Linked DNA regions of Kineosporia succinea. The protein of the gene in region 1 interacts with the protein of each later gene in a pairwise test. Links are inferred from orthologs where the notes say so. Each region holds a gene or a part of one and is shown in the gene's direction. Other genes may lie near its edges. The genes, in order: J2S57_RS14920 and rlmB.

The links.
Region 2: the proteins of J2S57_RS14920 (region 1) and rlmB interact in binary tests that used the Escherichia coli proteins (3 or more experiments, as listed by UniProt). The link is inferred for Kineosporia succinea from one-to-one orthologs.

Annotation. Positions count from the first base shown.
Region 1 is NZ_JAUSQZ010000001.1:3,392,919-3,396,045, forward strand. The notes cover bases 198-3,016. They hold J2S57_RS14920 (NAD(P)H-hydrate epimerase), read left to right. Parts: upstream 198-774; coding sequence 775-2,259; downstream 2,260-3,016. Other genes in these bases: glmS (glutamine--fructose-6-phosphate transaminase (isomerizing)), read left to right, coding at 198-623; alr (alanine racemase), read left to right, coding at 2,518-3,016. Also shown: more of glmS, read left to right, coding at 1-197; more of alr, read left to right, coding at 3,017-3,127. UniProt on the Escherichia coli protein: Bifunctional enzyme that catalyzes the epimerization of the S- and R-forms of NAD(P)HX and the dehydration of the S-form of NAD(P)HX at the expense of ADP, which is converted to AMP.
Region 2 is NZ_JAUSQZ010000001.1:3,157,667-3,160,973, forward strand. What follows is about bases 172-3,170. They hold rlmB (23S rRNA (guanosine(2251)-2'-O)-methyltransferase RlmB), read left to right. Parts: upstream 172-1,168; coding sequence 1,169-2,173; downstream 2,174-3,170. Other genes in these bases: cysS (cysteine--tRNA ligase), read left to right, coding at 172-1,179; J2S57_RS13850 (DUF4032 domain-containing protein), read right to left, coding at 2,246-3,170. In the rest of the region: more of cysS, read left to right, coding at 1-171; more of J2S57_RS13850, read right to left, coding at 3,171-3,307. UniProt on the Escherichia coli protein: Specifically methylates the ribose of guanosine 2251 in 23S rRNA.

The DNA of each region.
Region 1 (3,127 bases):
CCCAGATCACCGCCTGCTACCTGCTCGGTCTGTATCTGGCCCGGCTGCGCGGCAACAAGTTCGACGACGAGATCCGCGAGATCGTCGGCCAGCTGCAGGCCATGCCCGACAAGATCCAGAAGGTGCTCGACGGCCTGGAGCAGGTGCGCACGATGGCCCGCTGGATGGCCGACACCCGCTCGGTGCTGTTCCTCGGCCGGCACGTCGGTTTCCCGGTGGCGATGGAGGGCGCGCTCAAGCTCAAGGAGCTCGCCTACATCCACGCCGAGGGCTTCGCCGCCGGTGAGCTGAAGCACGGGCCGATCGCGCTGATCGAGCCCGGCCAGGCGGTGTTCGTGATCGTTCCCTCGCCGCGCGGCCGCGACTCGCTGCACGCCAAGGTGGTCTCCAACATCCAGGAGATCAACGCCCGGGGCGCGCGCACCATCGTGATCGCCGAGGAGGGTGACACCGACGTGGTGCCGTACGCCAGTGAGGTGATTTACGTCCCGCAGACGCCGACCCTTCTGGCCCCCCTGGTCACTGTCGTGCCGCTGCAGGTGTTCGCCTGTGAGCTCGCGACGGCCAAGGGGCTGGACGTGGATCAGCCGCGCAACCTGGCCAAGTCCGTCACCGTCGAGTAGTCGCCGCTGGTCGGACGGTTGCACTGTGCGTGTACGTCACGTGCGGTGCCCGTTCGGCCGCTCGACGCACGGGTAGGGATGCTCATCCGGCTCTTGTTGCTTAGATGAGTGAATGAACCCAAAGGCGGGGCGCGGTCCGACGGCCTATCGCGTGGAAGATCTGCGCAAGGCCGAGCAGCAGGTGATGGCCGGGGTGCCCGAGGGCGCCCTGATGCAGCTGGCAGCCGCGGGACTCGCCGTGAGCTGCGCCCGGGTGCTGCGGGAACGCACCGGTCACGTGTCCGGCCGGCGGGCGGTTCTTCTCGTGGGGCCCGGTGACAACGGTGGCGACGCCCTGTTCGCCGGGGTCCGCCTGGTGCGCCGGGGGGTGGCCGTCACGGCGCTCCTGACGTCCTCGACGGTTCACGCGGGCGGGGCCGCCGCGCTCGCCTCCGCCGGTGGCCGCTGCGTGCAGGTCGGGCCGGACACGGCGGTCGAGGCGTGGACCGCGATGGAGGCCGCCGACCTGGTGGTCGACGGTCTGCTCGGTCTCGGCGGACGCCCGGGGCTGCGCGAACCGGCGGCCGGGCTGGTCGACCGGATCCCCGACCACGCCGCCGTGATCGCCGTGGACCTGCCCAGCGGCGTCGACCCGGACACCGGCGGGGTGCTCTCGCCGCACGTGTTCGCCGATCTGACGGTCACTTTCGGCGCGGCCAAGGCCTGCCTGCTGCTGCCTCCGGCCAGTGCCGCGACCGGTGACCTGGAGGTCGTCGACATCGGGCTGGGGCCGCACCTGCCCGCCGAGCCGCTGGTCGCGCGGCTGGCCGAGGCCGACGTGGCCCGGCTCTGGCCGGTGCCGCCGCCGAGTGCGGACAAGTACCGCCGGGGCGTGCTGGGCGTGGTCGCCGGCTCGGCCGGGTACCCGGGAGCGGCCGTGCTGGCGGTGGCCGGGGCGCTGCGCACGGGGGTCGGGATGGTGCGTTACGTCGGGCCGCAGGACGCCACCGCGGCTGTTCGCTCGGCCTGGCCGGAGGTGGTCGCGGGGCCCGGACGGGTGCAGGCCTGGCTGCTCGGGTCGGGCGTGGTGCCGGACGCCGCCGACCAGCAGCCCGAGGCCATTCACGACGCGCTGGAGAGCGATCACCCGTGCCTGCTCGACGCCGGGGCGCTGGGGCTGTTCCCGGGGGAGCTGCGGGGGCACACCGACTCCTCCGGGGTCGTGCCCGACCGTTCCGACCGGCTGCTGCTGACACCGCACGCGGGTGAGCTGGCGCGGCTGCTGAGCGATCTGGGGTCTCCGGCGCAGCGCGAGGAGGTCGAGGCGGAGCCGTACCGGTTCGCGCACGAGGCGGCCCGGCTGACGGGCGCGACGGTGCTGCTCAAGGGCGCCACGACGTTGGTGGTGCGGCCGGACGGGCACGCGCGCAGTCAGGCCGAGGCGCCGTCGTGGCTGGCGACGGCGGGGGCCGGGGACGTGCTGGCCGGGATCGCGGGGGCGTTGCTGGCGAGTGGGCTGAGCCCGTTCGACGCGGGGAGCGTGGCGGCGTTCGTGCACGGGAAGGCGGCAGCCGCGGCGTCGGGGGGAGGGCCGATCGTGAGTCTGGACGTGGCCTCTCAGGTGCCGGCGACGGTGGCGAAGTTGCTGCGGCACTGAAGTTGCTGCGGCACTGGAGAACACCGCAAACCTTGGGGGACGCGTGGCGTGGCGGCTCGGGCGCGCACGCTCACGGCCGCCTCCCGAGGCTTCTCCCGCCGGGTGATACGTCTCCGGGTGGTGCCCGGGCCCCTGCCCACGGTCGGGTCCGGCCGCTGATCGGGCCCGCCTCTCCCGGTGGTCGCGTCAGGCTGATCACAACGAGGGTGAAAAGCCAGGGGCGGCGGGCATCCGCCCTGCCTGCGACAATCAGCGGTTATGAGCGTGCCCGAAGCCGCCGGACCGTCCGGCATCAGCCAGGCTGAAATCAGCAGCGGTGCTGTGAGTCTTCCTCCCGGCCTGCCCTCCGCGGCGGTGGTCGACCTCGACGCGATCGCGGCCAACGTCCGCGTGCTGCGGGGTCTCGCCCCCACCGCCGCGGTCATGGCCGTGGTCAAGGCCGACGCCTACGGGCACGGCCTGCTGCCCTCGGCCCGCGCCGCGCTCGCCGGTGGCGCCTCGTGGCTCGGCACCGCCCAGATCTCCGAGGCGCTGCAGCTGCGGGCGGCGGGCATCACCGTGCCCGTGCTGTCGTGGCTGACGGTGCCCGGCGACCAGTTCGCCGCCGCGATCGAGCATCACGTCGACATCGGCGTCAGCGCCCCCTGGGCCCTGGCCGAGATCGCCGCGGCCGCCCGCGATCAGGGCCGGGCCGCCCGGGTGCAGCTCAAGGTCGACACCGGTCTCAACCGCAACGGCTGCACCCTCGCCGACTGGCCCCAGCTGGTCGAAGACGCCCTGAAACTGCAGGCGGACGGCCTGGTCTCGGTGGTCGGCGCGTTCTCCCACTTCGTCGAGTCGGACGCACCCGCCAACCCGGTCAACGAGT
Region 2 (3,307 bases), 240 kb from region 1 along the record:
CGCGACTGGTGGGCCCACGCCTTCCGGTTCGAGCAGGAGTTCACCGCCGCCTACGACTCGCTCAACGTGCTGCGGCCCACCATCGAGCCGCGGGCCACGGGGCACGTCATCGAGATGGTCGAGCTGGTGCAGCGGCTGATCGACGCCGGTCACGCCTACGTCGCGGCCGACAACTCGGGTGACGTGTACTTCGACGTGCGCTCCTTCCCGGAGTACGGGTCGCTGACGCGTCAGAAGGTCGACGACATGGAGGCCGCGGCCGACGCCGACCCGAACGCCCGCAAGAAAGACCCGCGCGACTTCGCGCTCTGGAAGAGCGCCAAGCCGGGCGAGCCCGTCACCGCGTCCTGGCCCGCACCCTGGGGGCGCGGCCGGCCGGGCTGGCACCTGGAGTGCTCGGCGATGGCCACCCGCTACCTGGGGGCCGAGTTCGACATCCACGGCGGCGGTCTCGACCTGCGCTTCCCGCACCACGAGAACGAGCTGGCGCAGTCCCGGGCCGCCGGCGACGGCTTCGCCCGGTACTGGCTGCACAACGCCTGGGTCACCATGTCCGGCGAGAAGATGAGCAAGTCGCTGGGCAACACCATGACGATCGCCACGCTGACCGAGAAGGTCCGGCCGGTGGTGCTGCGCTACGTGCTGGCCACGCCGCACTACCGCTCGAACATCGAGATCAGCCCGGACTCGCTGGCCGACGCCACGGCCGCCTACGAGCGCATCGAGAACTTCGTGCACCGGGCGGTCGAGCGGCTCGGCGGCCAGGGCACCACCGACGTCGTGCCCAAGGCGTTCGCCGAGGCCATGGACGACGACCTGGGCGTGCCCGCGGCCGTCGCGGTGCTGCACGACACCGTGCGCGAGGGCAACCGGGCGCTGGCCGAGAAAGATGCCACCGCCCTGCAGGAAGCGCTGTCGCACGTGCGCGGCATGACCGCCGTGCTCGGTCTCGACCCGCTCGAAGAGGCCTGGGCCACGGGCGGTTCCGAGGACGGTCGGCTCGCGGCCGCGCTCGACGTGCTGGTGCGGGCCGAGCTCGAGGCCCGCGCGACGGCGCGCAAGGAGAAGGATTTCGCCACCGCGGATGCCATTCGCAACCGGCTCACCGCAGCCGGGGTGGCAGTGGAAGACACGCCTGAGGGCGCTCGCTGGAGTCTGGAGGCCGAAAGTGGCCGGTAATTCGTCGCGTAAAGGGGCTACTCGCAACCCCGGTTCGAAGAAGGGTGCGACGGTAGGAACCGGCGGCCAGTCCCGTAAGCGCCTGGAGGGCAAGGGCCCCACGCCCAAGGCCGCCGACCGTGACTACCATCCCGCCGCCCGCCGGGCCAAGGCCGCGGCCAAGAACGCCATGAAGGCGTCGGGCAAGGGCACCGGGCGGCCCTCGTCCACCGGTGGCCGCTCGCAGCAGCGCCGCTCGTCGTCGTCCGCCAGTTCGGAGATGGTCGCCGGCCGCAACCCGGTGGTCGAGGCGCTGCGGGCCGGCGTGCCGGCCAAGGCGCTCTACGTGGCCACCGGCATCGACAACGACGACCGCGTCCGCGAGTCGCTGAAAACCGCCGCCGACGCCGGGCTTCCGCTGCTCGAGGCCTCGCGCACCGACCTCGACCGGCTCACCGGCGGGGCTGTGCACCAGGGCCTCGTGCTGCAGGTCCCGCCCTACGACTACGCGCACCCGAGCGATCTGCTCGAGCTCGCGGTCGACAGCGGAAGGCCGCCGCTGCTGGTGGTTCTCGACGGGGTGACCGACCCGCGCAACCTGGGTGCAGTCGTCCGTTCGGTGTCCGCGTTCGGTGGCCACGGCGTCATCGTGCCCGAGCGCAGGGCGGCCGGTATGACCGCCACCGCCTGGAAGACCTCGGCCGGGGCCGCTGCCCGCACCCCGGTCGCCCGAGTCGCCAACATCAACCGGGCGATCGAGTCACTCAAGGCCGCCGGGCTTTTCGTGGTCGGTCTGGACGCCGGCGGCGACGTCGAGCTGCCCGGCCTGGAGCTGGCCACCGGCCCGCTCGTGCTGATCGCCGGCGCCGAGGGCAAGGGCCTGTCCCGCCTGGTGCGCGAGAACTGCGACGCGATCGCCTCGATCCCGATGATCGGCGGCACCGAGTCGCTCAACGCCAGTGTGGCGATGGGCGTTTCGCTCTACGAGGTGTCGCGTCTGCGGGCGTCCCGGTAAACCAGCAAAACACCCATGGTGGACGTCCCGGTCGAGGTGACCGGAACGTCCACCATGGGTGCTGGGGGCTTTTCAGATGATCGGATCGCTCACGACCGGCATCTCCTGGGTGTCGACACCCAGTACGGCCTTCTCGTCGGGCCGGTGCACCAGCACGTTGCGGATGTAGCTGGCGACCGCCTCGTCGATACCGATGTCGCGGCCCTTGTTCTCCGAGATGAACCACGCGTGCTCCAGCACCTCGTGGAAGATCTCGGCCGGGGCCAGTTTTCCGCGCATGTCGGCCGGGACGGCCCGCACCACCGGCTCGAACCGGCGGGCCAGCCACTCGTGCGAGATCACGTCTTCGTCGATGCCCTGCCGGTCGGTGGCGGCGCGGTAGGTGTCGAGGTCGTTGAGCAGCCGCCGGGCCTGGTTCTCCTCGACGTCCAGACCGGTCAGCCGCAGCAGACGGCGGCGGTGGTGCCCCGCGTCCACCACCTTGGGCTGGATCTCGATCGAGGTGCCGGTGACGTCGGTGTTGATGTTCAGCTCGCCGACGTCGAAACCCAGGTCGTTGAGACGGCGGATACGGGCCTCGACCCGCCAGCGCTCGTCCGGCTCGAAGGCCTCCTTGGCGGTGAGCTCCGACCACAGGGTGCGGTAGCGCTCGATGAACGCGTCGGCGGTCTTCACCGGGTCGAGGCTCTCGTCGAGCAGGCCACCGGCCTCGAGGTCCATCAGCTCGCCGGCGATGTTGGTGCGCGCCAGGTCGAGGTCGTGCTCGCGCTGCCCCCGGCTCAGGGTGTCGTACAGGTCGCCCGTCTCGGCGTCGACCAGGTAGGCGGCGAAAGCGCCCGCGTCCCGCCGGAAGAGCGTGTTCGAGAGTGAGACGTCGCCCCAGTAGAAGCCGCTCAGGTGCAGACGCACCATTAGCACGGCCTGGGCGTCGACCAGCCGCATCACCGGCTCCGGGCCGATGGCCTGGGAGAAGACCGCGCGGTAGGGCAGTGAGAACTGCAGGTGCCGGGTGAGCAGCACCGGGTCGAGGTCTTCACCGTTGGCGTCGGTGCGCCCGGTGATGATGCCCAGCGGCTCGACCGCTGGCAGGCCCAGACGGCGCAGCAGGCGCAGCAGGCCGTACTCGCGGCGCGC